DNA from 2 places in the Sphingobium sp. YBL2 genome. Region 1 is predicted to be linked to the other one. Evidence: riboswitches for the same ligand, from Rfam matches in the RefSeq annotation. Region 1 holds a riboswitch; the other holds the start of a gene.

Region 1 (15,722 bases):
CCGGTTCGCCCGCTCCGCCGACGTCAGCTTCGCCGCATCGGGATCGCGCGCCAGCCGGTCGGTCAGGCTGTCGAAAAACTCCGCCGCCTCGGCATAATTGCCCGAGGCATTGCGCCGGTAGCCCTCGGCCAGCACGGTCTGCGGGTCCAGCGTCGCGGCCTGCAAGCGGGCGTAACCCGCATCGTTCGTCCCCACCGTCGCAATGTCCACCTTGCCCGGCATGATCCGCCCTGCCATGACGGAGCGCAGCCCCAGGTCCAGGGCGCTTGCATAGGCCGCATAGCCCTGGGCGACATAGACTGTCTTGCCGCGCTCGACAGTCAATATGCGATAGGTGCCGACCGCGCCCGTGCAGTTGCGCATGAGCGCCGCCCCCATGCCGGGCAGGCTGACGCCGCCGGGCGCATTGCACTCGACCGCCATCTTGCGCGACAACGCCAGCCGGTCCAGCAAGCTTGCGTCCCCATCGTCCGAACCGCGCCGCAGCGCATATATCTGTCCCACCGGGCGCGCAGCATCCCGGCACACCAGCGTCCATGCGCGATCGAACATGGTTCGCGCGGCGGGATCGCCGGTGGCGCTCTGCGCCTGGCACAGCGCGCCGCCCTCGCTGCCGATGCGGAAGCTGTCCCTCAACAGCGGACGGTCGCCCGCTGCCTGGGCATGTGCCGCCACAGACAGACTCAAGGCGGCCCACATGGCAGGCCCGCGAACCAACTTCCCCAAAGCGCTCAAAGGCTTGTCCCCCAAACCCCGCCGGATATGTCCGTGCAAGGCCCCCCTTAGCATGATCGGGCCGTCATAACGCCGCCCGATGGTGCGCCGCAAGGCGAAAGGCACCGGGCAAGGCCCTGTTCGCCGCCTCGTTCGAAGGAGTGAGGCAGGGATGTGACAGTTGAGCAAGAATCAATCTTTCCAGCGCAATTTTCATTGCATCATGGGAAAGGCCTGATCTAGATTGTCTCGGCCCAATATTCATGGATGATCGAAGTTGAACAGCCGGCGTCCACAATAACCATAATTGCATGTTCACTACAGGGAGGATGATATGACAAGATTTCCCCGCCATGAATCCGTATTGCGTTTGTCCGCATCATGCCTTGTTCTGGCCCTGTCAGGCCTTTCTACTGCCGCGCTTGCGCAAGCGACCGACAGTTCGTCCGACTGGTCGGGCAATGAGATCATCGTCACTGCGACCAAACGCAATGAATCGATCCAGAATGTTCCCTTTTCCATCAACGCGCAGACCGCCGAAGCCATGCAGCGCATGGGCGCCACCTCGATCGAGGATGTGTCGCGTAGCGTCGCGGGGCTAACCGTCCAGAATCTCGGGCCCGGCCAGAGCCAGGTGTCGGTGCGCGGCGTATCGGCGGGCCAGGTGGTCCGCGACCAGCCGGGCGTCAAGGAACAGGTCGGCGTCTATCTGGACGAATCCGTGATCTCCATGTCGCTGTTCACGCCTGATTTCGACCTGTTCGACCTCGATCGCGTGGAAACGCTGCGCGGACCGCAGGGCACGCTGTTCGGATCGGGCTCGGAGGGCGGCACCGTCCGCTACATCACCAAGCAGCCGAAGCTCGGCCAGACCGAAGGGACGGTGGAGGGCGGCGTCAATGTCCTGAAGGGCGGCGATGTCGGCTATTCGGGCAAGGGCGCGATCAATCTGCCCCTGGGGGAAACGGCGGCGATCCGCGCGGTCGGCTATGCGGAACATTATGCGGGCTTCATCGACGCGATCGGCCCGGCCGCGGGCAAGAACGTCAATGACGGGCGCCGTTATGGCGGGCGCCTCAGCCTGCTCTGGGAGCCCGCGCCGGGCATCAAGCTGACGCCGCGCATCATCTATCAGGACATCAAGACCAACGGCTTCAACCGGGAGGACAGCTATCATCTCTATTATAACGAGCTGATCAGTCCGCTCGACATCCTGCCCGAGCGCACCCAATATCTGAAGCTGCGCGAGGAGTTCCGCGACAAGACCACGCTGGCGGACCTGACGGCGAACATCGATGTGGGATCGGACATCGCGCTGACCTCGATCACCACCTATATCCATCGCGACATCCTCGTCAGCCGCGATGCGTCGGCGCTAACCGGATCGGTGTCCATCACGCCCTTCGTTGACAGATTCAGCGCCGATCCCGCCATCGCCAATCTGCCCTCAAACCTGCGCGACACGACCAAGCTTGAACAATGGACGCAGGAACTGCGCCTCGCCTCGACCGGGGCTGGCCCGTTCCAATGGGTGATCGGCGGGTTTTACAGCCATGTAGACCGCGACTATGCCCAGCGGCTCCCGACCCCCGGCTACGACGCGTTCATCGACGCGGCGCTCGGTGCAGGGACTTCGGCAGGGGCAGCCAATGGCTTCCCGCTCAACTCGCCCTATAATGCCGATATACCCTACATCATCAAACAATATGCTGCCTTCGGCGAGGCGAGCTACAAGCTGGGTCAGTTCAAGCTGACCGCGGGCGGACGCTATTATGACTTTAGCGAAAAGCGCGATTTCAAGACCGGCGGCGTCTTCCCCAATGGCGATAACCGCGTGGGCGACAAGACCGGTTCCACCGGCTTCTCCCCCCGCTTCATCGCCAGTTATGAGGCCAATCGCGACCTGACCTTCAACGTCCAGGCGTCCAAGGGCTTTCGCCTCGGCGGCGTCAACGATCCGCTGAACCTGCCACTTTGCGATGGCGGCGCGACCGGGCCGGATGCGGCCACCTATGGCAACCGGCCGACCTTCGACGACGAAACGCTGTGGAACTATGAAGCCGGGGTGAAGGCGTCGGGCGGCGGCGTCACCTTCAACGCGGCGGTGTTCTACAACGACATCAAGAACCTTCAGGTCACGGCGGATGCGGGAAGCTGCTCCTCGCGCATCCTCTTCAACGTGCCGAAGGCGCATACGGCGGGCCTGGAAGCGGAACTGAGCGCCCGCGTCTCCCCCAATCTCGACCTGTCGCTGAGCGGCAGCTACATCGACTCGGAAATCGACAGCAACGTCACCGACGCGGGCGGCGCGATCATCGCCGGCATCCGCAAGGGCAACCGCCTGCCCACCGTGCCGAAGTTCCAGATGGCGGCGGCGGCAACCTATACGGCGGAAGTCGCGCCGGAAACCGACTGGTCCTTCACCGCCAGCTTCCAGCATGTGGGCGACCGCTATACCCAGCTTGCCGATCAGGAACCGGGCGCGGGCAGCTTCCCCAATTCCATCTATTATGATCCGGCCACAGGCGCCTATGGCACCGGCGCCTTCGACTTCGGCTCCTACAGGCTCGGCGCCTATAATCTGGTCAACCTGTCGACCGGCATTAGCTGGAACAGCGGCCTGTCGGTCACGCTCTACGTCAACAATCTGTTCGACGAGAATGCGCTTTACTCGCTGGACCGCGAGCGCGGCGGCCGGGGACGGCTGGGCTATAATATCGGCACCCCGCGCAAGATCGGCGTGACTGTCCGCAAGGACTTCTAGAACCGCCTCCACCCGGGACGCCGGAAGCGAAGCCGCTTCCGGCGTCCTTTTTTGGGCGATACAGCCGGCCGATCCGCCGCTATGGTCGCCGGGTGATCGAGACTGGGACTGTCGTTGCGCAGGGAATGCGCTTTATCGAGGGCGGCGCCTTCGCCATGGGCTCGGACCGTTTCTATCCGGAGGAAGCGCCGGTCCGGCAGGTCCGCGTGGACGGCTTCTGGATCGACGAGACGCCCGTCACCAACCGGCAGTTCGCGCAGTTCGTGGAAGCCACCGGCTATCGCACCGCCGCGGAGACCGCGCCGGACCCCAGGGATTATCCCGGCATGGCGCCTGAAATGGCGCGCGCCGGATCGCTGCTGTTCCAGCGCACGGCGACGCCGGTGGAGCTGGGCGACTTCAGCCAATGGTGGCAGTTCAGCTTCGGCACCGACTGGCGTCACCCCCATGGCCCTGACAGCAATCTGGACGAGCTTTGGGATCATCCGGTCGTCCACATCGTCTTCCAGGATGCGGAGGCCTATGCCCGCTGGGCAGGCAAGGCGCTGCCGACCGAGGCGGAATGGGAATTCGCGGCGCGCGGCGGGCTGGATGGCGCGGACTATGGCTGGGGCGACGAGCTTGCGCCGGGCGGAGCGATGCTGGCGAATTACTGGCAGGGCATGTTCCCCTACAGCAATCTGCTGGAGGACGGCTATGAACGGACCTCCCCGGTCCGGACCTATGCGCCCAATGGCTATGGGCTCTACGACATGATCGGCAATGTCTGGGAATGGACCGCCGACTGGTATGCCCCGCCCAGGATCGAGCGCAAGGCGAAGGGAAGTTGTTGCGTTCCGGCGAACCCGCGCGGCGGCACGAAGCGGGAAAGCCTGGACCCCGCCAATCCGCATGTGCCGATCCCGCGAAAAGTGCTGAAGGGCGGTTCCCATCTCTGCGCGCCCAGCTATTGCCAGCGCTATCGCCCCGCCGCCCGACACCCTCAGGCGGTGGACAGTTCCACCAGCCATATCGGCTTTCGCTGCATCGTCCGCGAGCCGCGGCCCTGATTATCCAAGAACGGAAAAGACGTCATGCTCAACATGCCCTGGGACCAGCCCGCCACCATGATCGACCTGGACGGCAAGGCGCCGATCATCGGCACGATCCGCGATTGCGCCCAGCATTTCGCGATCTTCAAACCCCATGCGAAGGAACAGGCGCGCATCCTGCTGACCCAGCCCGTCCATCGCGAAGGCCGCAAGACGCGGACCTGGGTGCTGGAGCCCTGGGAGATCGAAAAGCTGGTCGAGCGGATGAAGGCGGAGGTACATTGAATTTGCGCCGGATTTGATAAGGACCATGCTCCTGCACAGGCAGGAGCATCCAGCGTTTCCGGGATTTCAGACCGCGCCGCCCAATGCCTTGACCAACGCAACGCTCGCCCGCATCCGCTGCGTCTCCACCGACAGCAGCGCGCGTTGCGCCTCCAGCGCGTCGGTCTGCGCCGTCACCACCTCCAGATAATCCGACGCCCCATCCCGATAGCGGGTCAGCGCCAGCTCACTCGTCCGCCCTGCCGCCGCGGCCGCGCTGCGCTGGTTCACCGCCTGATCGGCCAGATGCCGGTTCGCGGCGATCGCATCCTCTACCTGCCGGAACGCCCCCAGCACCGTCTCCCGATAGCCCGCGCTCACCTCTTCATATTCCGCGCGGGACATCTTCACCTCAGCCCTCCGCCGACCGCCGTCGAACAGCGCCAGCACCGCCGAAGCCGGTCCCAACCCCCAGAAACTGCTGGGCTTGCTGAACAACTCGCCATGCGTCGTTTGATACCCGCCGGACAACCCCAGGGTCAGCGTCGGGAAAAAGGCCGCCCTCGCCACGCCGATCCGCGCATTGGCCGCAAACATCCGTCGCTCCGCCGCCGCAATATCCGGCCGTCGCTGCAACAGCTCCGAAGGCGCGCCCGCCGGCAATGGAGGCGCGCCGAGAGGCTGCACCCGCACCGGGACGGAGAAGTCGGACGCCACCGCCCCCACCAGCGCAGCAATCTCATGCTCGGTCGCCGCCCGCTCATTGGCGACGGCGGAAATCTGCGCCTGCGCATTATCCAGCACGGTCTTGGCACGATTGACGTCGATCCCGGAGGCGATGCCGCCATCATGCCGCGTTGCCGTCAGTCGATAGGCCTTGCCGAATGCCTCCACCGTCTGGCGCAGCAATTCCGCCTCTGCGTCCAGCCCGCGCAACCGCGCATAGGCGTCCGCCACCGCCGCCTGAAGGCTGAGCCGCGCGGAGGCCAGATCGGCCTCGCTGGCCCGCGCATCCGCTCGCGCCGCCCTCACGCCGTTGCGGATGCGGCCCCAGAGGTCGAGTTCATAGTCCAGCGTGGCCCCCACGGAAAAATCATCATAGGTCGGCGCCGTTCCATTGCCGCCGAAACGCCTTCCGGACAGCCTCTGACGGCTGGCATCGCCCCCTGCATTCACCTGCGGGAACAGGTCCGCCCTCTCGATTCGCGCCGCCGCCCGCGCCTGGTCATAGCGCGCAAGGGCGGCCGCCAGCGTCGGACTCGCCTGCTCCGCCCGCGCCTCCAGATCGTTCAGCACGGGATCGCCAAAGGCCTCCCACCATTTGCCGCGCGACGCCTGGTCCATCGGCGTCGCCGCCGTCCAACCCTCAGCCTCCTTGAACGCCTGCGGCACGGCGGTGGCAGGCGGCCGGTAGGCTGGCGCCATCGAGCATCCCGCCAGCCCTGCCAGCAACAGGGCCGCCGCCCCGCGATCAACCCCCATGGGCAGCACCCTTGGCGGCGGCCTGGACATGCACCTTGTCGCCGCTGCGGATCGCATCGGGCGGCGTGTCGATGACCCGGTCGGTCGGCAGGACGCCACCCGACAGCAGCACGACATTGCCTTCGTCCCGCGCGATCGTGACGGGCTTGACGGTCACGCGGCCGTCCCGGCCCACCACCGCCACGGTCGGCCCGTCATTGCCATAGAGGATCGCGCTGCCCGGCAGGGTCGCGCCATTGCCCGATCCCGTCGGCACCTTGAAGCGGACCTGCGCATAGGCGCCCGGCTTCAGCGCCCCGTCGCGATTGTCCGCCTGCAATTGCACCAGCACCGCGCCCGACTGGGCATCGACGGCGCCCGAACTGCTGGTCAGGGTCGCGTCGAAGCTGCGCCCGGGATATTCCGGCAGGGTCAGCGTCGCCGCCATTCCCGGTCTGATGGCCGCCGAATAGCCTTGCGGCACCCGCACATAGATACGCATGCGATGCGTGTCGGACACGGTGAACAAGGGCTGGGCCGCCGCATTGCCCGCCACCACCAGCGCGCCGATCTGCGCCGACCGGCTCGTCACGACACCGCTGAACGGCGCGGACAGACGGGTGAAGCCCTGCAAGGCCTGCAAGCGCTTCACATTGGCGAGCGCCGCATTGGACAGGGCCCTGCGCGCGGCAAGATCGCCGGCCTTCTCATCCGCCTCCTGCCGCGAGACGGCGTCCTGCGCGAGCATGGAGGCCCAGCGCTTCGACGTGGTGGCGGCCAGCCGTTCATTGGCGAGCGCGGTCTGATAATCGGCCTGCGCCTGTGCGAGCTGCTGGTCCACCTCCGGCGCGTCCAATATGGCGAGCGGCTGCCCAGCCCCGACATGATCGCCTATATCGGCCAGCCACCGCCGCACATAGCCATTGGTCCGGGCAAAGATCGCCGCGCTGTTATAGGCCTGGACATTGCCCGGCAGCACCAATGCGTCGCCTTCGCCACCGGCGGACGGCATCATCACCGAGACGGTGGGAATGGATGCGTCGGCAGCGACCTGCCTCAGTTCATTGGTCGCGCTGATCCGCGACGCCACGCCGATGCCGACGATGGCGACCGCGACGACCGCCGCGCCGATCCCTACCCGCTTCAACGTGCGGCTATCGGGTCCTTGCGCCTCGGGATTTTCGATGGGGTTGTGCTCAGACATGGCTCGGCTGCATTTCCAGGGAAGGCGCCTTCTGCCCATGCTTGCGATGGACAAAGGCGAATATGGTGGGAACGAAGAACAGGGTGGCGACCGTCGCGCAGATCAGGCCGCCGATGACCGCCCGGCCCAGCGGCGCATTCTGCTCGCCGCCGTCGCCCAGCCCCAGCGCCATCGGGCCCATGCCGATGATCATCGCAAGGGCGGTCATCAGCACCGGTCGGAACCGGACCATCCCCGCCTCCAGCGCGGCCTTGCCGGCGTCGCCCAGTTCGGCGAGCTTCTCCCGCGCGAAGCTGACGACCAGGATGGAGTTGGCGGTCGCCACGCCCATGCACATGATCGCGCCCGTCAGCGCGGGCACGGACAGCGTCGTACCGGTGGTGAACAGCATCCAAACGATTCCCGCCAGCGCCGCCGGCAGGGCCGTGATGATCACGAAGGGATCGACCCAGCTCTGGAAGTTGACGACGATCAGCAGGTAGATCAGCACGATGGCCCCCGCCAGCCCCCATCCCAGCCCGGAAAAGGCCGTGTTCATCGTCGCATATTGGCCGCGGATGGTGACGGTCGTCCCCTTGGGCAGTTCCTTCTCCAGCGACCGGATCGCCCGCTGCACATCCCGGGCGACCGCACCCAGGTCACGCCCCTGCGTCGTCGCGAAGATGTCCAGCACGGGCGCAATGTCATAGTGACTGACGACGGGCACGGTGTTGGACCGCTTGATCGTGGCCAGCCCGCCCAGCGGCTGAACCGAGGCGCCCGCCGCGCTGCCCGACACCGGCACATTGCTAAGGTCGCTCATGGAGCCCACCAGATATTCCGGCGCCTGCGCCACGACTGGATATTGCACGCCGTTTTCCGGGTTCACGAAGAAGACGGGCGCGGTCTGCGACGTGCCTGCAAGCTGGCTTGCCAGGCTGGTCGTCACGTCCCGCTCCGACAGGCCATATTGCCCGACGCGCGAGCGATCGACCTCGACATCGAGCTGCGGCGAGTGCGCCGGCTGCTGGATGCGGGCGTCGGCCAGTCCCGAAATGGTGGCCATCTTCGCCAGCAGCTTCTGCGCATAGGCGCGATTGACGTCGGCGTTCTTGCCCGCGATCTGCACGTCGATGGGCGCGGGCGCGCCGAAGTTCAGGATCTGGCTGGTGATGTCGGCCGGCAGGAAGGCGAAGCCGGTGCCGGGGAAGCGGCGCGGCAGCTCCCGCCGCAGGGTGGCGACGATCTCGTCCGTCGGCCGATGACCTTTGGTCAGCGCGATCAGCATGTCGCCATCCTGCGGGCCGATGGTGCCGCTATTATTGTAGATGGCGTTGATGCCGCTGACCGGCAGGCCGATATTGTCCGTGATGGAGGCGAGTTCCTCCGCCGGGATCAGTGAGCGGACTTCCCGCGCGATGCGGTCGAAGCGGGCGGCGCTGTCTTCGATCCGGGCGCCCACCGGCACGCGCACATGCATCGCGATCTGCCCTGAATCGACCGAGGGGAAGAAGTTGCTGCCCAGCATCGGCAACAGCCCGAAGGACAGCAGAACGACGGCCATGAAGCCGAGCAGGAAGGGCTTGCGCGCATTCAGCGCCCGGTGCAGCAGCCCGACATAGCCGCGCCTTATCCTTTCGAAGCGCCGTTCGAACCCGCGCTGGAAGCGGACCAGCGGATTGCGCGAAGCAGGCGCCCCGGCCATATGCGCGTCGCCCTGTTCGACATGAGGCCGCAGCAGATACATGGCCATGGTCGGCACCAGCGTCCGCGACAGGATGAAGGATGCGATCATCGCGAACACGACGGAAAGCGCCATCGGCACGAACAGGAATCCGGCGACCCCCGGCAGGAAGAACATCGGCACGAACACGATGCAGATGCACAGCAGCGACACGAAGGCGGGCGTCACGATCTGCGCCGCGCCGTCCAGTATCGCCTCGATCACGCCCTTGCCCTGCTCCAGATGCCAGTTGATATTCTCTATGGTCACGGTGGCGTCGTCGACCAATATGCCGACCGCCAGCGCCAGCCCGCCCAGCGTCATGACGTTCAGCGTCTGGCCGAAGGCAGCCAGCGCCGCGACCGCCGCCAGGATCGCAAGCGGGATCGACAGCGCGATGATCACCGTCGAGCGCCAGGAGCCCAGGAACAGCAGGATCATCAGGGACGTCAGCGCCGCCGCGATGGCGCCTTCGTGAATGACGCCTTCCACCGCCGCCTTCACGAACAGCGACTGGTCGCCGATGGGCAATATCTTCAGGCTGTCCGGCAGGCCCGCCGCGATCTGGGGCAGCTTTTCCTTGACGCCGTCCACGATCGCCAGGGTGGAGGTGGCGCCGTTCTTGAGGATGGTCAGCAGCACGGACCGGCTGCCCTCGACATGCACGATATTCTGCTGCGGCCCGCTGCCGTCGCGGACATGCGCGACGTCGCGCATCGTGATGGTCGCGCCGTTGACCACCTTGACGGGCAGGCCGTTCAGCGCCTCTATGGAGGAAGGCGCATTGTTCAGCTTCACGCTGTACTGGGTTTCCCCGATCTTGACGAAACCGGCCGGATTGATCTGGTTCTGCGCCGCGATCGCCGCACCCACATCCTGCGCCGACAGCCCCTTGGACTGAAGCGCCAGCGGATTGAGGTCGATCTGCACCTGCCGCTGCTTGCCGCCCGAGGGGAAAGGCATGGCAAGGCCGGGGACCGTGATCAGCGGCGGGCGGACCTGGTTCATCCCCATGTCGAACAGCTGCTGTTCCGACAGCCCCTTGCCCGACAGGGCGAGCTGGAGGATCGGCACGGTCGACGCGCTGTAATTCAGGACAAGCGGCGGCGTGATCCCCGGCGGCATCTGGCGCAACACGGTCTGCGACACCGACGTCACCTGCGCGGTCGCGGTGCGGATGTCGGCGCCCGGCTGGAAATAGATTTTGATGATGCCGATGCCCTGAAGCGACTGGCTCTCGATATGTTCGATGTCGTTGACCGTGGTGGTCAGCACGCGCTCATAGGGATTGACGATGCGGTTGGCCATGTCCTCCGGCGACAGGCCCGCATATTGCCAGGCGACCGCCACCACGGGAATGCGGATGTTGGGAAAGATGTCGACCGGCGTTCGCGCCGCCGCCAGCACCCCCGCGATCGCGATCAGGATCGCCATCACGATGAAGGTGAGCGGACGATGCAGGGCAACCTTGACGATACCGATCATTCACGACTCCACGGATGCGCCGCCGGATGATCCCCGCAGCACATGACGATACAACCTCTCCAGATATTTTCGCCGCCTGATACCAGAGACGAAGCGCGCCAGGAAATGCGCATATCGTTTGCCGCATTTCCGGCCGTCGCCAGAAAGACGGCCAGCGCGGAAATGCTCCAGGACGCGTGGGGGCTTCGTTGGGGGCGAGGCGAATTTCCACACATCCTAGAATGCGACGGCATCCCCGGCCATGGCGGAGTGCTGCGGCAATGAGGGGGCATAGCCCGCGGACCTCCGCCGGCCAGCCGGGAGACGCCGCCACATTCGAAGCCGGCCATGCGCCCTTGGACATTCTGCGTCTAATATATAATATGGCATGATCGATATGTTGAGCGACATGATCCATGGACCTTCGCCATCTCCGCTATTTTCTGTGCGTCGCTGAGGAGATGCATTTCGGCCGCGCGGCGCTGCGCCTCGGCATATCGCAGCCGCCGCTCAGCCAGCAGATCCGTGCTCTGGAGGAGGAACTGGGCGTCCGCCTGTTCGACCGCACCAGCCGCAGGGTGCGATTGACGGAGGCCGGCCGGCTGTTCGAGCCTGAAGCGCGCCGGACCCTTGCCCAGGCGGACCGCGCCGCACAGATCGCGCGCATGGCCCAAAGGGCGGAGATCGGGCGGCTGGGGCTGGGCTTCACCACTTCCGGCCCCTTCGTGCCTCCGGTGGCGCGGGCGCTCTACCGCTTCCGCCAGACCTATCCCGATGTCGAACTGATCCTGCGCGAACAAGGGCGCGACGAGCAGGTGGAGAGCGTGGCGAGCCGTCAGCTCGACCTTGGCATCGTGCGTAATTTCGAGGCGCCGGCGCTGCCCGAAGGCATGCTGTCCCGATGCCTGCTCAAGGAAGAGATGGTGCTGGCCCTGCGCGCCGATCATCCGCTGGCGCTGCGCCCTGCCCCGCCACGCATCGCTGACCTTTCCGACGAGCCGCTGGTGCTCTATGGCGCGCCCAATGGGACGGGGTTCACGGAGCATTTCCAGGCCCTGTGCGCGGAAGCAGGGTTCGTCCCGAAAATCTCGCATGAGGCCCGCAGCCTCGCGACCCTGCTGGGCCTTGTCGCGGCCGGCTTCGGCCCCACGGTGATTGCCGGTTCGATGGCGCGGCTGCACGTCGACAATGTGATCAACCGCCCGTTCGACGTGCCGGTCATGAGCGCGCTCTGGCTGATCCATCATGAGGATCTGTCACCGACCGGCCAGGCCTTTCTGAAGACCCTGCTGGAAGAACGCCATTTGTAGGAGTTAATTCAGGAAACATCTTCTGCTCAAGCCTCCTCTTCCCATTCCCCGTTCCAGCCTCTATGCATGGCCGCCGAAGGGTGGTTTCGACCGACCTTCATGATCGCGCCGGTGCCCTCCCAAGGGGCTTAATAGGGAATGCGGTGATGAATCCGCGGCTGTCCCTGCAACTGTAAGCGGCGAGCGAGACGCATAGCGATCCCCCGGAAGCGCCGGAGGATCAGCCACTGGGCCGGACGCTAAATCATGCGAGGCCTGGGAAGGCCATGCGCCAAGCTATGACCCGCGAGCCAGGAAACCTGCCTGCGTCTGGTCGCTCTTGCCTTGGTCCAGGGGATGGCCACGGCACGGTCCTCCGTCTGAGCGACGCTTCACGCAGCGGGAGCTGCTGTCGGCATGCCGGGCGCAAGAGCGTCCGTCCGGCATGAAGGCGGCTCCCGTCCGGTTTCGCAGACGCAGACGGGGTATCGACCCTATGAGCATATCGACCCATGAGCCGGAATCGCCCGGGGCGCCGGCCAGCCGTCTTCGCCGCCGCGCGACCGGCATGTTCGCCGGGCTCATCGCCGCCAATCTGACGGCCTGGATCGCAGCCTTCACGATCTTCGCGGGCGATCCGGTGATGCTGGGCACGGCGTTGCTGGCCTGGAGCCTGGGCCTCCGCCATGCCGTGGATGCCGATCATATCGCCGCCATCGACAATGTGACCCGCAAGCTGATGCAGGACGGCCAGAGGCCCCTGACCGTCGGCTTCTGGTTCGCCATCGGCCATAGCGGCATCGTCCTGATCGCCGCCGTCGCCATCGCTGTCGCCGCCAATGCGCTGAGCCGGGTGGAAGCGGCGGGAGCCATCGGCGGCACCATCGCGACAATGGTGTCGGCGACCTTCCTCTTCGCCATCGCGGCGATGAACCTGATCATCCTCCGATCAGTTCTCAGCACGTTCAACCATGTTCGAAAGGGTGGAGCCTATGTCGATGAAGATATGGACATATTGCTTGGCAACCGGGGTTTGCTCGCACGCCTCTTCCGCCCGCTTTTCCGGCTGGTGACGCGAAGCTGGCACATGGCTCCGCTCGGCTTCCTCTTCGGTCTGGGCTTCGATACCGCAACTGAAGTCGCCATTCTGGGCCTGTCCGCCGGTCAGGCCGCCAGCGGCCTTTCGGTTGCGACCGTCCTCATCTTTCCCCTGCTCTTCGCGGCGGGCATGGCGCTGATCGACACGGCGGACGGTGCCCTGATGATGGGCGCCTATCAGTGGGCGTTCGTGAAGCCGATCCGCAAGCTCTACTACAATATCACCATCACGCTGGTGTCGGCGCTGGTCGCGCTGCTCATCGGCGGGATCGAGGCAGCGGCCCTGCTGGGCGACAAGCTCGGCCTCAGCGGCGGCGTCTGGACCCTTGCCGCCGACCTTGGCGAGCATTTCAACAGCCTCGGCTTCATCATCATCGGCCTGTTCGCCGCCTGCTGGCTGCTGAGCTGGGCCATCTATCGCTGGAAAGGCTTCGACGAGATCGAAGTCGCTCCCATCCCCAGCCACCAACCGCAAGGAAATCCCGCATGAAAAAGGTTCCCGCCACCGTCATCACCGGCTTTCTCGGCGCCGGCAAGACCACGCTGATCCGTCACCTCATCGAACATGCGGGCGGCCGCCGCCTCGCCCTCATCATCAACGAATTCGGGGACGTGGGCGTCGACGGCGCGCTGGTGCGGGGCTGCGGCGACGAAGCCTGCCCGGACGAGGACATCATCGAACTGGCCAATGGCTGCATCTGCTGCACCGTGGCCGACGATTTCCTGCCGACCATGCAAAAGCTGCTCGACCGGCCCACCTCGCCCGATCACATCATCATCGAGACCAGCGGCCTTGCCCTGCCCAAGCCGCTGGTGAAGGCCTTCCAATGGCCCGACATCCGCACGCGCGCCACGGTCGACGGGGTGATCGCCCTGATCGACGCCGACGCGCTGGCGGCGGGTCGCTTCGCCCATGACGAGGCGGCGCTCGCCGCCGCCCGCGCGGCCGACCCGACGCTGGATCATGACAGCCCCATCGAGGAACTGTTCGAGGACCAGCTTGCCTGCGCCGACCTTGTCCTGCTCAACAAGACCGATCTGGTCGCCGTGGACCGGCTGGCCGTGCTGGAGCAGGAACTGGCCCAGGAAATCCGCCCCGGCGTCCGCATCCTCCGCACGGCGAGGGGAGAGATCGATCCGGCCATATTGTTCGGCCTCGGCGCCGGGGTGGAGGACGGGATCGATGCCCGTCCCTCGCACCATGACGATGGGGAGGATCACGACCATGACGATTTCGAGAGCTTCATCGTCGACCTGGGCGAACTTTCCGGTCCGGAGCCGCTGTTGGCGGCGCTGGCGGAGAGCATCGCCGTGCATGACATCCTGCGGGTGAAGGGCTTCCTCGCCATAGAAGGGCGCCCCGCCCGCCTCGTGCTGCAAGCCGTCGGCCCCCGCATCCAGCATCATTATGACCGGCACTGGCAGGCCGACGAACCGCGCCGCTCCCGCCTGGTGGTGATCGGCCAGAGCGGCATGGACCGCGCCGCCATAGAGGCCGCGCTCGGCGCGCAGATGGCCGCTGCCTGATGCATCTGCTGACCGCCACGCCCGGCACCGTCTCCAACGGCGACGAAGCCATCGACCTCGGCCAGTCGCCGGGCGACATCGTGCTGCTGACCGTGGCAGACAGCGAACTTGCCTGTTTCGCGAGCGCAGCCCATGTTCTGGGGCAGGAACTGGGCAGGGCGGCGCCCGAAATCCGGCTGGCCAATCTCCTCCAGCTCAAGCACCCCTATTCCGTCGATCTGTATGTCGAAAAGGTCGTCGCCCACGCCAAATTCGTCTGCGTCATCCTGCTGGGCGGCAAGAGCTATTGGCCCTATGGCATTGATGAGATTGCAAATATCGCCCGAAAAAAGGGCATAGCCTTTGCGGCGATCGCCGATGGGCGAGAGGATGACCCCGCGTTGCGCGCCGCATCGACCGTCGCGGCGGAGAGCTGCGATCTCCTGCGCGACTATCTGCGGCAGGGCGGCATTGCCAACGCCATCGCCTTCCTGCGCAACGCCGCCCGCCTTGCCGGCTTCGACGCGGGCGTTCCCGATGCGCCCGTTCCGGTGGCCGACGCGGGCCTCTATTTGCCCGGCGTCGATCGACCAACGCTGGATCAGGTCAGGAGCGGATGGAAGGCAGGGCAGCCGACAGCCCTCTTCCTCTTCTACCGCGCGCTGCTGATCGCGGGCACGCTGGACGCCGTGGACCGCATGGTCGCGGGATTGGAGACGGCGGGCCTCAACGTCCTTCCCGTCCATGTGCGCGCCTTGCGCGAACCTTTCGCCCGGGACTTCCTGCAAGGGCTGATGGCGGAGGCGCCGCCGGACGTCATCCTCAACGCCACCGCCTTTGCCGCCAGCGCGCCGGGCGAGCCGCGCACGCCCTCCATCCTCGAACAGGCGGATTGCGCGATCCTCCAGACGATCTTCGCCAGCGCCGAACAGAGCGCCTGGGAGTCGAGTGCCCGCGGGCTTGGCCCCCGCGACCTCGCCATGCATGTCGCGCTGCCGGAGGTGGACGGCCGCCTCTTCACCCGCGCGGTCGCCTTCAAGGCTGCGGCACGGTTCGATGCCCGCACGGAATGCAGCATCGTCGTGCCCCAGATACTGGAAGATCGTGTCAGCTTCGTATCCCAACTTACTGCAAATTGGGCTAAACTTCGTAGAACGCGAGTGGAGGAACGTCGGGTCGCGCTCATCCTCGCCAACTATCCCAACAGGGATGGCCGCCTCGGCAA
Region 2 (15,722 bases), 1.2 Mb from region 1:
AAATCCACCCCGGCCAGCATCGGGAAGGTCGCGACCGAGTGGAGCGGTTTCCTCATCCTGCGCGATCGGGAAGGGATCGGGCAGCCGGTGAAGCTGCCCTGCCTCTGGTCCACCCGCATCGCCGTGCCGGGCGGCGCGCTCTACGAAATCGCCGGCAATGGCGACCCCGCCCGCCTCGACGCCTTTCTTCCGAAGGGCGACCGCGTCGAGGCGATGGACGCATCGCGCGGCACCCGCCGCATCGCGACCATCGGCGAAGGCAGGCTGAACGGCGTGCTGTTCGTGACGCGCAGCGGCCTGCTGCCCTCGCGCGACTGGCTGATCGGCCAGTTGCAGGCAGAGGGGGTGGGCGGCTCCGTCCTCGCGGCGCGGGAACCGGGCGCCGCTGGAGACAAGGGCGCGACCGTCTGCGTCTGCTTCGACATCGGCCTCAACCAGATCGTCGCCGCGATCCGCGACCGGCAACTGGTCGATGTGCCCGCCATCGGCAGGGCGCTGGGCGCGGGCACCAATTGCGGATCGTGCCGGCCCGCGCTCGCCAATATCCTTGCCCAAAACATGCAGGAGACGCTTCATGCAGCCGAATGATCTTATCGCCCCCGGACAGGTCTGGCTGGTCGGCGCGGGGCCGGGCGATCCGGACCTGCTCACCCGCAAGGCCGAAAGGCTGATCGCGGCGGCGGATGTCGTCTTCCACGACGCGCTGGTCGGGCCAGGCGTGATCGACCTCATCCCCCCAGACGTCGAGCGGGTCAGCGTCGGCAAGCGTTCGGGCCGCCATTCGAAGGCGCAGGGCAGCATCAACGACCTGCTGCTCGCGGCCGCCAGGGCGGACCGCCGCGTCGTCCGCCTCAAGGGCGGCGACCCCTCGGTCTTCGGCCGCTCGGCGGAGGAGATCGCCCATCTGGCGGAGGCGGGCGTTGCCGTGCGCATCTGCCCCGGCGTCACCACGGCCAGCGCGGCGGCGGCGAGCGGGCATGCCTCGCTCACGCTGCGCGGGGTGGCGCGGGGATTGACGCTGGTGACGGCGCATCTCAAGGCGGGCGAGCCGCTGCGGCTCGACTGGGAAGCGCTGGCCCGTCCGGGCGGCACGCTCGGCATCTATATGGGCCGCGCGGCGGCGGGCGAGATCGGCCGCTGCCTGATCGCCGCCGGACGCGATCCCGAAACGCCGGTGATGGTGGCGGTCAACGTCTCCCTGCCCAATGAACGCCTGATCCGCGGCAAGCTGTCGGCGCTCGCCTTTCTGGTGCAGACGATCAGCGACGACGACCCGACGCTGCTGCTGATCGGGGAGGCGGTGGCCGGGACGCATGCGCCTGCCGACCTCGCCGCGCATGTTGGCCTTCACGCCTGACGACCGTCTCGACCCGGCCGGGTGAGTCTCTCCAGATCCTCCGGCCGGTTGATGTTGGGCAGCACGAACTCCGGCCGCTCCACGATCCGCGCGCCCACCCGCTCCAGCCAGCCACGGATCGACCGGTTATTCTCCTCCGCCAGATGCGCGTCCAGCTCGCCAGCCAGCGAAGCAGGCCAGAAGCCGATCAGCTGCTGCCCCTTGAGGATGGCGGCTCCCTGTCCGATCAACGCCTCCGCCAGCCCGTCCGGATAGGCGGGCACGTCGCATCCGGTCGTCAGCACCGCGTCATAACCCTGCGCCCGCGCATGATGCAGCGCCGCGTTCAGGCCCCCCAGCGGCCCCATGTCCGCAGCCGGCCGATCCGCCAGCCCGATCATCCCCTCCACCTGCCGGCCGCAGACCGCCACGGTTTCGACCTGCCGCCCCAGCGCCGCCACCGCATGCTCCAGCAGGCTGCGCCCATCCAGCATCGCCCGCGCCTTGTCGCTGCCGAACCGGCTGGACCGCCCGCCGGCCAGAACCGCCCCCATCAGCCGCATCATGCGCCGCCCGCGATGATCCGGGCATAGCTGTCGGGATCGACATTGCTGCCGGAGATCACCACGACGCTCGCCCCCTCGGCATCCGGAGCCAGCCCGGCCAGCATCGCCGCCAGCGACGCGGCCCCGCCCGGCTCCACCACCAGCTTGAGCGCCGAAAAGGCAAAGCGCATCGCGTCGCGCACCTGATCGTCGCTCACCGCAAGGCCGCCCGCCAGATAGGCCCGGTTGATGGGAAAGGTCAGCGCCCCCGGCGCGGGAGACAGCAGGGCGTCGCAGATCGACCGCGCATCGGCCGACACGCTTTCCCGCACGCCGCTCGCCAGCGAGCGCGCCGTATCGTCGAACGCTTCCGGCTCCACCGCCAGGATCGCGACGCCGGGCTGGCGCGCCTTCACGGCGGTCGCAATTCCAGACACCATGCCGCCGCCGCCGCAATTGACGAGGATCTGGCCGATCTCCGCCCCTGCTTCGGCGGCCTGTTCCATGATCTCCAGCCCGATCGTCCCCTGGCCGGCCATGATGAAGGGATCGTCGAAGGACGGCACCAGCACCGCGCCCCGTTCGTTCGCCAGCCTCGTGGCGATTTCCTCCCGGCTTTGGGTGAAGCGGTCATAGGGCACGACATCGGCGCCCAGCGCCCGCGTATTCGCCGTCTTGATCGCGGGCGCGTCGGCCGGCATCACGATCGTCGCCGCCATGCCCAGCAACCGCGCCGCAAGGGCAACGCCCTGCGCATGATTGCCCGAAGACCAGGCGACGACCCCCGCCTTCCGCTCCGCCGCGTCCAGGCGGGCCAGCCGGTTGTAGGCGCCGCGGAACTTGAACGATCCGCTGTGCTGCGCGCCTTCGAACTTCACCAGCACGCGCCGGCCGCAGCGGGCGTTGAGCGCCGCATTTTCCAGCAGCGGCGTGCGGATGGCGGCAGGGGCGATGACCCGCGCCGCATCCTCGACATCGGCGGGGCTGATGGCGAACGGCATGCAATCTCCTTCCATGGCTGCCTCTTGGCATGGCCGCCGCTTTCCCTTATGGCGCGGGACGCGGGCGGGGCAATGCCTTCGCGCGCAAAAAGAAGATCGCGCCGGTGCCCCGAAGGGGGCTGAAAACGGGAATGCGGTGCGGACGGGAAACCGTCCTATTCCGCGGCTGTCCCTGCAACTGTAAGCGGTGAGCGCGATGCACTTCGGCCCAGGGGCCGGCCACTGGACGCAAGTCCGGGAAGGCGTGCATCGCCGCATTGACCCGCGAGCCAGGAGACCTGCCGGCGCATGGTCGCTCTTGCCTTGGTCCAGGGTATGGCCATGGCACGGTGTTCTCCGTCTGAGCGACGAAGCGGCGCAGGGCCGCATCGGTGCGGGGGGAGGGCACGGGCGCCGGCCATTTCCCCCGTCCGGCCGCGCGAGCGGACGCCCTGAGCCATGTTGCACCGGCGCTCAGGGGGAATATAGACATGTTGAGGATTTCCATTTCCATCGCCGCCTTGCTCGCGGCCGCTCCCGCCCTGGCGGAGGATGAGATCATCGTCACCGCGCTGGGCATCGAACAGCCGCGCGACGAGGTCGGCCAGGCGGTCACGGTCATCGACGCCGACACCATCCGCACCCGCCAGAGCGTCAGCGTCGTCGACCTGCTGGCCACCACGCCGGGGGTGCGCTTCAACCGCAGCGGCAGCCTTGGCGGCGTGACCGGGGTTTCGTTGCGCGGGGCGGAAACGACGCAGACGCTGGTGCTGATCGACGGGGTCAAGGTCAACGACACCAGCGGCATCGGCGACATGTACGACTTCGGCAATCTGCTGACCGGCAATATCCGGCGAATCGAAATTTTGAGGGGGTCCAACTCCATCGCCTATGGCAGCCAGGCCATAGGCGGCGTCGTCAACATCATGACCGGCACGCCTGCCGCCGGTTTCGCGGGCAATGCCTCGGTCGATTACGGTTACAGCAATACGCTGAACGCCAAGGCGGATGTTTCGGGCGGCAGCGGCATCGCTTCGGGCGGCGTCGGCATCGCCTATTTCAACACCGACGGCATTTCCTCCGCCGCCAGCGGCACGGAAAAGGACGGGTATGAGAATATCGCCGCCAATGCCAAGCTCAAGCTGGCCTTCACCGATACGCTCAGCCTCGACCTGCGCGGCTATTATATCCATGCCGATCTGGATACCGACAACGGCGTGGTGGACAGCACCGCCGACAGCTCGAAATCCGATCAATATGTCGGCTATGCCGGTCTGAACCTGTCGCTGTTCGACGGCAGGCTCACCAACCGGGCGGCCGTGACCTGGTTCCGCATGGACCGCGACTATACATCCGCATTCGGCCCTTATGGCTATTCGGGCACCAATCTGCGCTTCGAATATGAGGGTGTTTATCAGCCGGTCGATCAGGCCAAGCTGGTCTTCGGCTATGAACATGAACGGCCCGACTACGACTTCTCCGGCTTCGGCTCGACCGAAAGCCACCGGGCCGATATGGACAGCGTCTATGCGCTGGCCATCGTGAAGCCGGTCGCCGGCCTGTCGCTGACCGCCGGCGCGCGGCATGACGATCACAGCCAGTTCGGCGGCGCGACCACCTTCGGCGCCAATGCGAACTACACGCCCAACGCCGGCGCGACCAACATCCGCATGAGCTATGGGGAGGGGTTCAAGGCCCCCTCGCTCTACCAGCTTTACGGCGCCGACGTCGGCAATGCGGGCCTGCGCCCGGAGCGGTCGAAAAGCTACGACATCGGCTTCGACCAAAGGCTGGACGGCGACCGGGCGATCCTCTCCGTCACGGCTTTCCGCCGCGACACCAAAGACCAGATCAACTATGATTATTCGATCGGTCTTTACGGCGGTTACAATAATCTCGACCGCACCCGCGCCAAGGGGGTGGAGGCGATGCTGGCCCTGAAGCCTGTCGAGGCGCTGACCGTCACCGCCGCCTACAGCTATGTCGATGCGCGCGACCGCAATACCGACGCCCGGCTGCCGCGCCGCGCCGCCGATGCGGTCAGCGTTTCGGCGGACTATGTCTGGCCCTTCGGCCTGTCGACCGGCGCGACCGTGACGATGGTGGGCGACAGCTTCAACGATGCGACCAACGCGATCCGGCTGGACGGCTATGCCGTGACGGACGTGCGGGCATCCTTCCCGATCCGGGAAAATCTGGAGATCTACGGCCGCATCGACAATCTGACCGATGAGAAATATGCCACGGTCCATGGCTATGGCACCTATGGCCGGTCGGCCTTCGGCGGCGTGCGTGTGCGCTTCTGAAAATAGCCTAATGGCGCGGCGCGGCGTTCACCCGCGCCGTGCCCTTGTGCGCAGCGCCGTCAAGCTGCGCTGCGATGCCCCGCGCCGCCTCGACATAGGCGGGGCCGCCGCACACCGTCCACGCCTGCGGCACGCGGATGCGCGGGATGGCGCGCAGTATGGGGTGGTGCAGCATTTCCGTCCCCTGATCGACCACCTTCTCGCTGCCGCTCTCCACGATCAGCCAGTCCGGACGGGCGGCGATCATCTCCTCAAGCGACAGTTGCGACAGCGCCGGCTTGCCCAGCCTGCGGGCCAGATTGATCAGGCCCACCCGCTGCATCAGGTCGTCGACCAGCGTGCCGGTGCCGGTCATATAGCCGCGCCGCTGATAATAGGCCGCGACGCCGCGACGCTTCGGCGGGGGCTGGGCGGCGAGGTCGCGGTTCATCCGGGCGATCATCGCTTCGCCCCGTTCGGGATGGCCGACCGCCGCCGCCACCTGCCGGATCTGCGTCAGGATCATGGCATAGCTGTCCGCGCTCGCCAGCCCCAGGGTCCGCCACTCGCCCGGCGGCGCGCCGACGACGCTGCCGCCGGAAGGAAAGCCGATCAGCAGGTCGGGGCGGATCGCCAGCACTTCCTCCGCCGGGCGCTTGAGGGTGCGGAAGGCGCGGGCCCTGCCGACCGCCGCCGACAGTTCCGGGTCGTGCCCATAGGGGCTGAGCGCGGCGATCTGCGCCGGGTCCGCCAGAGCGAGCACATATTGGTCGGCGCAGGTGTTGAGCGACACGATGCGCCGGGGTTTGGCGGGCGCCGCGCCGGTCAGGGCCAGGGCGCAGAACGTTGTAAAGATCATTCTGCACCGCACGCTGCTGCTCCCGGATCGTGCCTCAACAAACCAACGTGCTCCCGCCTTCGCAGGAGCACGGCACGCTGTAGCAAGCAGGGAAGGACGCGCAAGCCATGAGCGCCCGGCGCCATCCGCTGCTGATCCCCACGCTGACGGCGCTGGCGCTGCTGGCCGCCCTTGCTTCCCTCACTCTGGGCGCGGTTCCGCTCTCCCCGGCGCGCATCTTCGCCGTCCTCGGCGGCGGCGGCGATGACGTCGCCCGCGCCATCCTTCTCGACCTGCGCCTGCCCCGCATGCTGCTTGGCCTGATCGTCGGCGCGATGCTCGGGCTGGCGGGCGCGGCGCTTCAGGGCTATCTGCGCAACCCGCTGGCCGAACCTTCGGTCCTGGGGGCCTCCAACTGCGCCGCGCTGGGCGCGGTCGGCGCGCTCTATTTCGGGCTGGCGCAGGCGCATCCGCTGGCGCTTCCCGCGCTCGCCATCATGACCGGCCTGATCGGCATCGCCGCGCTGTTCCTGCTCGCGGGGCCCGCGGAAAGCCCGCTCACGCTGATCCTCGCCGGCATCGCCATCGCGACGCTGGCGGGGGCGGGGATCAGCCTGTCGCTGAACCTGTCGCCCAATCCCTTCGCCGCCATGGAGATCATGAGCTGGCTGATGGGCAGCCTGGAAAACCGCGCCTACGGCCATGTCTGGATCGCGCTGCCCTGCGTCGTGGTGGGGGCGGCGCTGCTGATCGCGGACCGACGGACGCTGGACGCGCTGACGCTGGGGGAGGATGGGGCGCAGGCGCTCGGCATCGACCTTCGCCGGGCGCGCATCCGCCTGATGCTGGGCGTCGCCATCGGCGTCGGCGGCGCGGTGGCGGTGTCCGGGGCGATCGGCTTCGTCGGCCTGATCGTGCCGCATCTGGTGCGGCCGCTGACCGACCGCTCCCCCTCCGCCATATTGCTGCCCTCCATGCTGGGCGGCGCGGCGCTGCTGACGCTGGCGGACATCGGCGTGCGGCTGATACCGACCGGCAGCGAACTCAAGTTGGGGGTGCTGACGGCGCTGCTGGGTGTCCCGGTGTTCCTGATGCATCTGATGCGGGAGAGGCGGCTATGGTGACGATCCGCGCCCAGGGGCTTTCCGTCAGGCTGGGCCGCCATCCGGCGGTAAGCGGCGTCGATCTTGAGCTCGGGCCGGGCGAGCTGGTCGGCATCATCGGTCCCAATGGCGCAGGGAAGTCGACGCTGATCCGCGCCATGCTGGGCCTTGTGAAACGGGAAAACGGCTCCGTCCTCATCGACGGCGCCGATAGCGCGCGGCTCGGCCGGCAGCAGATCGCCCGGCGCATCGCCTATCTGCCGCAGGGACAGACGCTGCACTGGCCGCTGGCGGTGGAGCGGCTGGTGGCGCTGGGCCGCCTGCCGCATCTGGGGCCGCTGTCCCGCCTTTCCGTGGAGGATGAGGCGCTGATCGACGCCGCCCTGATGCGCGCCGACGCGCTGCATCTGAAGGGCAGGGTGGCGACCGAATTGTCGGGGGGCGAGCGCGCCCGCGTGCTGCTGGCCCGGGCGCTGGCGGTCGGCGCGCCCGCGCTGATCGCGGACGAGCCCTTGGCCGCGCTCGATCCGGGGCATCAGATCGACGTCATGGACCTGCTCAGGGCAGAGGCGCGGGCGGGATCGCTGGTCGTCACCGTGCTGCACGACCTGGGCATGGCGGCGCGCTATTGCGACCGGCTGGTGCTGATGGATCGCGGCTCGCCGGTGGCCGACGGCGCGCCGCTGGACGTGCTGACGGCGGGGAATCTCGCCAAAGTGTACGGCATTTCGGCGCGCATAGAAACGGACGGCGACTGGCCATTGATCCTGCCGACCGGGCGGACCGCGTCCTGACCGTCATCTGCGGCGTGCTCCCGCCGTTGCAGGAGCACGCGGCACGCTATTCGGCAAAGGCGCGTGGCGCGGGCGCGACGACCGTGAAGGTGCCCGCGCCGATCTCCGACACTTCCAGCGCCCGTTCCGCAATGCCGTCCCGGCCGAAGCGGAACGCGCCGTCGATCCCGGCAAAGCCCCCCGCATCGCGCAGCCGCGCCGCCGGGAAGGTCGTCCCCGGCTTCCAGTCGCGCGCGATCCGCACGGTCAGCAGCACCGCGTCATAGCCGAGCGCCGACAACCGGAACGGCGCATTGCCGTAGCGCGCCCGATATTTGGTCGCGAGCTGGCGGTAGAGGCCATCCGACACGCTGGCGAACCAGGCGCCGCGCAGCACCGGGCTGGATGCCAGGCCGCTGTCCGTATTCCACAATTCGGTGCCCAGCAGCCGCGCCGTCGCGCCGCCATTCTTCCGCACGATCGGCGCGACCTGCACCGCCACCCGGCCGCTGTCCGCGATCAGCAGCGCGTCATAGCTGGAGGACGCCTGCAATTTCCTGACCGCCGCCGTGATGGAGGCGGGGCTGCGGTCGAAGGTCTGCATCGACACCACGGTTCCGCCCGCACCCTCGACCGCGCGCAACAGGGCGGTGCCCGACCGCTCGCCATAGGTTCCCTTGGGCACCAGCGCGGCGAATTTGGACAGGCCCTTGCCCCTGGCGAATTCCACCACCCGTTCGATCGACTGGTTGGGGTTGTAGCCCATGACGTAGACGCCGTTCCCGGCGACGCTGGTGTCGTTGGAGAAGCTGATGACCGGCACATTGGCCCGCGCCGCGATGGGGCCGACGATCCGCGCATCCTCCGCCAGCAACGGCCCCAGGATCAGCTTGTTGCCGTCCGCCAGCGCCTTGTTCGCCGCCGCCGCCGCGCCGACCCCGGTGTCGTAGGTGGTGATGCGCACCTTGTCGGCCTTGGTGTCGAGCAGCGCCAGCGTGGTCGCATTGGCGATCGACTGGCCGACCCCGGCATTGGGACCGCTCATCGGCACCAGCAGCGCGACGCGATGGCGCAGCGTGTCGGTGGGCAGGCCTTCGGTGACGTCGGGGCCCGTCTGCACCGGCCCGCTGGGCTGCGCCGGACCGGGGCCCTTGGGCACGATCGACTGACAGGCGGCGACCAGCAAAGCCGTCGCGGCGAACAAAATCCGCCCGGCGCGTCGCATCGAAGCGAACAAGTCCGCTTGCCGGGGGGCATCCGTCTCTGTCATCTGGCATCCTTATGGAAACTGAACCGTCTAGGCTTGAACCGGGGCTTTACATCGTTGCGGGGCCGATCGGCAACCTTGCAGACCTAACCCCCCGCGCGGCCGAAGTCCTGCGTCTGGCCGATGTGATCGCCGTGGAAGATACACGGGTCAGCGCACGGCTGCTGCGCCATGCCGGGTCCGACCGGCCGATGGTCCCCTATCACGACCATAGTGCGGAGGGGGTGCGGGCCCGCCTGATCGAGCGGATGGCGCGCGAATCGGTGGCGCTTCTCTCGGACGCGGGCACCCCGCTGATCTCCGATCCGGGCTACAAGCTGGTGCGCGACGCCCGCGCCGCCGGACGCAGGATCACGACGCTGCCCGGCCCCAGCGCCGCCATCGCCGCGCTCACCCTGTCGGGCCTGCCCACCGACCGCTTCCTCTTCATGGGCTTCCTGCCGTCGAAGCAGAAGGCGCGGGGCGATGTCCTCGCCGAAGTCGCTGCCCTGCGCGCCACGCTCGTCTTCTACGAAAGCGGCCCGCGCCTGTCGGAAAGCCTTGCCGCCATGGCGGAGCATCTGGGCGACCGCGAAGCCGCCGTCTCGCGGGAGATCAGCAAGGCCTTCGAGGAAACCGCAACGGGCACGCTGAGCGAACTCTCCGCCCGCTATGCCGACGCCCCGCCCAGGGGGGAGATCGTCGTCACCGTCGGCCCCCCCGGCGAGGCGCCGCCCGCCAGCGCCGAGGATGCCGACGCGGCGCTGCTGGAGGCGATGGAACGCCTCCCCCTGTCCAAGGCGGCTGGGGAGGTCGCGAAGAAGCTCGGTCTCGACCGCCGCGCCCTCTATGATCGCGCGCTGGAACTCAGGGGGTGACGGGAACTCGGGGGGTGAAGCGCCGGGCAGCCGAAAAGCGCGGAAAACAGGCGGAGCGCATCGCCGGCTGGTGGCTGCGGCTCAAGGGCTGGCAGATCGTCGGCCGCCGCCTGCGCACGCCCGCGGGGGAGGTCGACCTCGTCGCCCGGCGCGGCAGGATGCTGGCCTTCGTCGAGGTCAAGGCAAGGGCGACGGATGCCGATCTTCACCTCGCCATAGACGAACGCCGCCTCTCCCGCGTCGCGGCGGCGGCGGAAATCCTGTTCCACGACCTTGCAAAACCGGGCGACGACATGCGAATCGACGTGATGCTCCTTGCGCCGGGCCGCCCGCCGCGCCATCTGGCCAATGTCTGGCACGGGGGGTAGGTTGAACCGATCCTCCCGTTCCGTTCGCCCTGAGCCTGTCGACCCGAGGGCCGAGCTTGCTCAACGGCGAAACTTCTCTTCAGGAAAGGGATGGGCTTCGACAGGCCCATCCCGAACGGTAGGAAAAGCAAGTCGATGACGACCGAACTCAACCCGCTCACCGTCGCCGTGCAGATGGACCCGATGGAGGGCATCAGGATCGGCGGCGATTCGACCTTCCACATCATGCTGGCGGCGCAGGCGCGGGGACACCGGCTCTATCATTATCTCGCCCCGGACCTCACCTATCGCGACGGCTGCGTGCTGGCGCGGGCGCGCCCGGTCAGGGTGCAGAAGGTGGAGGGCGACCATTTCGCCTTCGGGGAGGCGGAGGTGCTGGACCTTGGCCGGGACGTCGACGTGGTCCTCATGCGGCAGGACCCGCCCTTCGACCTCAGCTACATCACCGCCACGCACCTGCTGGAGCGCGTGCAGGAAGAAACGCTGGTGGTGAACGATCCCGCCTCCGTCCGCAATGCGCCGGAAAAGCTGTTCGTGCTCGACTATGCGCGCTTCATGCCGCCGACGATGATCACCCGCGACCTGGAGGAGGTGAAGTCCTTCCTCGCCCAGCATGGCGAAGTCGTGGTGAAGCCGCTCTACGGCAACGCGGGCAATGCCGTCTTCCATGTCGGGCGGTCCGGCGCGAATCTCTCCGCGCTGGTGGAACTGTTCAAATCCTCCTGGGTCGAACCCTTCATGGTGCAGGCCTTCATCCCTGGCGTCGCGGAAGGCGACAAGCGGATCGTGCTGGTCGACGGCGAAGTCGCGGGCGCGGTCAACCGCATTCCCGGCGCGGGCGAGATCCGCTCCAACCTCGCCGTGGGCGGTTCGGCCGCGAAGACGGTGCTGACCGAACGCGAACTGGAAATCTGCGAAGCGCTGGGTCCGGAACTCAGGCGGCGCGGCCTGCTGTTCGTCGGCATCGACGTGATCGGCGGCGAATGGCTGACGGAAATCAACGTGACGTCCCCGACCGGCATCGTCTCCATCGACGCCTTCAACGGCACGGACACCGGCGGGATGATCTGGGACGCGATCGACGCCCGGCTGGCGGCGCGGGCAGCCGCTTGAATCGATATGGCGTCATCCCGGCCGGGGCGGGGACGCCATGCGGCAGGGCCGACCGCGCGAAGGGATGGGCGATCGGATGACCGACTGGGTCCTCCGCCTGATCGATGCGGGCGGCTATTGGGGCATATTCGTCCTGATGGTGCTGGAAAATGTCTTCCCGCCGATCCCGTCCGAACTCATCATGGGCATTGGCGGCATCCGCGTCGGGCAAGGCCGGATGGAGATGGGATGGCTGCTGTTCGCGGGCACCGTCGGGACCACCATCGGCAATTATTTCTGGTATATGATCGGCCACCGGCTGGGCTTCGGCCGGTTGAAGCCGATCGTCGACCGCTATGGCCGCTGGGCGACGCTGGAGTGGAAGGATGTCGAGGCGCTCGATCATATCTTCGGCAAATATGGGCAGATCGTGGTGTTCGTCTTCCGCTTCATGCCCGCCTTCCGCACGATGATCTCGCTGCCCGCCGGCCTGTTCCGCATGGGGCATTTCCGCTTCCTGCTCTGGACCAGCGGCGGGGCGCTGGTGTGGAACATCGTCCTTGCCTATGCGGGCTATATATTGGGCCAGAATTTCCGCGACATCGACAAATATGTCGGACCCGTGGCGACCGCCTGCGTGGTCGGGGCGGTCCTCTTCTACCTCTGGCGGCTGGCCACCTGGAAGCCGAGGGGGTGATCCCGGATCGTCATGCTCCCGCGCGGGCAGGAACCCGGTTCGGACGAGGAAACGGCTTCACGCCCGGGGATGGGCGTTGCGATAAATATCCAGCAGATGCGCCGCATCGACCTGCGTATAGATCTGCGTCGAGGACAGGCTGGCATGGCCCAGCAATTCCTGCAACGACCGCAGGTCCGCCCCGCGCCCCAGCAGATGCGTCGCGAAACTGTGGCGCAGCGCATGGGGCGTCGTCCGGTCCGACAGGCCCAGCCGTCCCCTCGCGCCCTGCACGGCGCGGCGGATCAGCGCCGGCGAAAGCGGCCCGCCCCGCGCGCCCCGGAACAGCGGCCCGTCCTTCTCCTGCCCAAAGGGACAGAGCGACATATAGGCTTCCATCGCCTCCCGCACCTGCGGCAATAACGGCACGATCCGGGTCTTGCCCCGCTTGCCCGTGACGCGCAGGGTTTCCCCCAGGGGCAGCACCGCGCCGGTCAATCCCATCGCCTCCCCGATGCGCAGTCCCGCCCCGTAAAGCAGCAGCAGCACCGCCCAGTCCCGCGCGCCGATCCACGGCTCCCGCGCGGTTTCGGCTATGTCCCCGGCCAGCGCCACGGCTTCGTCGGGCGATACGGGGCGGGGCAGGCCGCGCTTCACCCGCGGCCCCTTCAGCATCGGGACGCGGGCATCCTCGCCGCCCACGAACCGCAGGAAACCGCGCACCGCCGACAATTCCCGCGCCGCCGAGACGTTGCCGATGCCGTCCATCCGCCGCACCGTCAGGAAAGCGCGCAGATCGGCCTGTTCGATGCCCGCCAGCATCGCCGCCGTCACCGCTTCGCCGCGATGCTCCTCCAGGAAGGCCAGCAACCGTTCGGCGGTCGCCACATAGGCGCGCACCGTATGCACCGACCGCCGCCGGTCCAGCGCCAGATGCCGCCGCCATTGTTCGCAAAGATCGTCCGAAGCCGCCATGGCGCCATGATAGGGCAGGGGATCGCCCTTGAAAACCGCCCGGAAATGGGCACATGGGATCGGACATGGCAACACCCTTCGATCCGGCCGACCTGCCCACCGGCGCGCTGATGCGGCTTTCTCCGCTGGTGGGTCGCGTGCTCGCGCCCAATCCCTCGCCCTTCACCTATACGGGCACGCAGACCTATCTGGTGGGCGCGCAGGATGTGGCGGTCATCGATCCCGGCCCCGACGACGCGGCGCATCTGGCCGCGCTGCTCGACGCGATCGGCGGGCGTCCGGTCAGCGCGATCCTCTGCACCCACACCCATCGCGACCATAGCCCGGCCGCCGCGCCGCTCAGCGCCCGGACCGGCGCTCCGGTCGTCGGCTGCGCGCCGCTGACGCTGGACGACGACGGACCCCGCGCCGATGCCGCCTTCGACGCCGCCTATCGTCCGGACCGGGTGCTGGCGGATGGCGAACAGCTTGGCGGCCGGGACTGGACGCTGACGGCCGTTGCGACGCCGGGCCATACCTCCAACCATCTCTGCTTCGCGCTCGCGGAGGAAAATGCCCTATTCACCGGCGATCATGTGATGGGCTGGTCCACCAGCGTGGTTTCGCCGCCGGACGGAGACATGACCGCCTATATGGCCTCGATGCAGCGGCTGCTCGACCGGACCGACGCGGTCTATTATCCGGCCCATGGCGATGCGGTCGACAATCCGCAGCGGCTGGTGCGCGGCATGATGGGCCACCGAAAGCAGCGCGAAGGCCAGATATTGCGCTTTCTGGAACGCAACGGCGCATCGGAAATCCCCGCCATGGTCACGGAAATGTACAGGGGCGTCGATCCCCGGCTGCACAGCGCCGCGGGGCGTTCGGTGCTGGCGCATCTCATCGACCTCGACGGGCGCGGCATCGCCGCCGCGACGGGGGACGGACGATGGCAGTTGCGCTGAAGCGCTTCGCCGGCCCCGTCCTGGCCGTCCTGGCCCTGCTCGCCGCAGGGGCGGCCATGCTGGTCGGCTGGCACCGCTATGAACGCGACTATGCGGTGACGGTGGAGGAGGACGGCTCGGCCGTCACCAGGGTCATTGCGGAACGTTTCGCGGGCGCCTCCAGCCTCAAGGTGTCGGAACTGTCCGGCACGATACAGAGCACGGCGCAGGATGTGCGCGGCTTCGGGCTGCTGAAGTCGGACCAGCTGGTGAAGATGCCCTTTTCGGTCGCCTATTTCATCGACGTCGGCGGCATCGGCGCCGGCGATCTGGAATGGAATGAAAAGACCCGGACGCTCATCGTCAACGCGCCGGACGTGAAGCCGGGGCGGCCTAATATCGACGAAAGCCGCCGGACGCTGGTGCAGACCAACGGCCTGTTCGTGACCCGGCAGGCGGGGGAGGAACTCAGCCGCCGCACCTCGCTCCACGCGCAGGGACGCGCGGACAGGGAAGCGCGCTCGCCCGAACGCATGGCGCAGGCGCGCGATTATGGCCGCGCCGCGCTCGGCAGGCTGCTCGGCGCGCCGCTGGGGGCGCTGGGCTATGGCGACGCGCGGGTGATCGTCACCTTCCCGCCGGAACGCGCCGACCGCGACTGGGATCGATGGGACGTGACGACGCCCATCAACGATGTACTGGCCAACAGCCGCAACGCCCGTTAGGGGGCGCTGGATGAAGGCCCTTCAAGGAGCAGGGTAGGGACATGAACGCCATCACCGGAATCCCGCAGGGGATCGACCTGCGCGCGGAGATCGACCGGCTGCGCAAGGAACGCAACGCCGTCATCCTCGGCCATTATTACCAGAAGCCGGAGATCCAGGACCTGTCCGATTTCGTGGGCGATTCGCTGGAACTCTCGCGCAAGGCGGCGGAGACGGACGCCGATGTCATCGCCTTCTGCGGCGTGCGCTTCATGGCGGAAACGGCGAAGATCCTCTCGCCGGAAAAGATCGTGGTGCTGCCGGACATGGATGCGGGATGCAGTCTGGAGGACAGTTGCCCGCCCGCCCAGTTCAAGGCCTTCCGGGAGGCGCATCCCGACCATATCGCGCTCAGCTACATCAACTGCTCGGCGGAGGTGAAGGCGCTTTCCGACATCATCGTCACCTCCTCCTCGGCGGAAAAGATCCTGGCGCAGATTCCGAAGGATCAGAAGATCATCTTCGGCCCCGACAAGCATCTGGGCGGCTATCTGAAGCGCAAGCTGGGCCGCGACATGCTGCTCTGGCCGGGCGTCTGCATCGTGCATGAGGCGTTCAGCGAGACGGAACTGCTGAAGCTCAAGGCCCAGCATCCCGGCGCTCCTGTCGCCGCGCACCCGGAATGCCCGCCCCATATCGTCGACCATGCCGATTATATCGGCTCGACCAGCGGCATATTGGAATTTTCCAAGACCATGCCCGGCGACACGCTGATCGTCGCCACCGAACCGCATATCATCCACCAGATGCAGAAGGCGGTGCCGGAAAAGAATTTCATCGGCGCGCCCGGCGCGGACGGCAACTGCAACTGCAATATCTGCCCCTATATGGCGCTCAACACGATGGAGAAGCTCTATCTGGCGCTGCGCGACCTCCAGCCGCGCATCGAGATGGAGGAGGGGCTGCGCCTCGCCGCCAAGAAGAGCCTCGACCGCATGCT

What was found. Region 1 has a riboswitch for cobalamin ahead of TZ53_RS06690 (HoxN/HupN/NixA family nickel/cobalt transporter). Riboswitches for the same ligand answer to the same signal wherever they lie in the genome.
Region 2: another riboswitch for cobalamin. It lies ahead of TZ53_RS01225 (TonB-dependent receptor plug domain-containing protein); the one in region 1 lies ahead of TZ53_RS06690 (HoxN/HupN/NixA family nickel/cobalt transporter).

Annotation. Positions count from the first base shown of each region.
Region 1 is NZ_CP010954.1:1,418,323-1,434,044, forward strand. It holds gene TZ53_RS06645 (CHAT domain-containing protein) at 1-687, opposite strand, end outside; gene TZ53_RS06650 (TonB-dependent receptor) at 1,049-3,478, shown strand; gene TZ53_RS06655 (formylglycine-generating enzyme family protein) at 3,604-4,527, shown strand; gene TZ53_RS06660 (hypothetical protein) at 4,552-4,794, shown strand; gene TZ53_RS06665 (efflux transporter outer membrane subunit) at 4,861-6,255, opposite strand; gene TZ53_RS06670 (efflux RND transporter periplasmic adaptor subunit) at 6,245-7,438, opposite strand; gene TZ53_RS06675 (efflux RND transporter permease subunit) at 7,431-10,625, opposite strand; gene TZ53_RS06685 (LysR substrate-binding domain-containing protein) at 11,021-11,914, shown strand; cobalamin riboswitch at 12,007-12,235, shown strand; gene TZ53_RS06690 (HoxN/HupN/NixA family nickel/cobalt transporter) at 12,390-13,481, shown strand; gene cobW (cobalamin biosynthesis protein CobW) at 13,478-14,518, shown strand; gene cobN (cobaltochelatase subunit CobN) at 14,518-15,722, shown strand, end outside.
Region 2 is NZ_CP010954.1:234,551-250,272, reverse strand. It holds gene TZ53_RS01245 (nitrate reductase) at 1-588, shown strand, start outside; gene cobA (uroporphyrinogen-III C-methyltransferase) at 575-1,357, shown strand; gene mobA (molybdenum cofactor guanylyltransferase) at 1,348-1,899, opposite strand; gene TZ53_RS01230 (threonine ammonia-lyase) at 1,899-2,882, opposite strand; cobalamin riboswitch at 2,968-3,182, shown strand; gene TZ53_RS01225 (TonB-dependent receptor plug domain-containing protein) at 3,353-5,167, shown strand; gene TZ53_RS01220 (ABC transporter substrate-binding protein) at 5,175-6,005, opposite strand; gene TZ53_RS01215 (FecCD family ABC transporter permease) at 6,113-7,108, shown strand; gene TZ53_RS01210 (ABC transporter ATP-binding protein) at 7,102-7,881, shown strand; gene TZ53_RS01205 (penicillin-binding protein activator) at 7,928-9,130, opposite strand; gene rsmI (16S rRNA (cytidine(1402)-2'-O)-methyltransferase) at 9,142-9,984, shown strand; gene TZ53_RS01195 (YraN family protein) at 9,999-10,352, shown strand; gene gshB (glutathione synthase) at 10,488-11,465, shown strand; gene TZ53_RS01185 (DedA family protein) at 11,542-12,141, shown strand; gene TZ53_RS01180 (tyrosine recombinase XerC) at 12,199-13,095, opposite strand; gene TZ53_RS01175 (MBL fold metallo-hydrolase) at 13,161-14,039, shown strand; gene TZ53_RS01170 (DUF4230 domain-containing protein) at 14,024-14,743, shown strand; gene nadA (quinolinate synthase NadA) at 14,785-15,722, shown strand, end outside.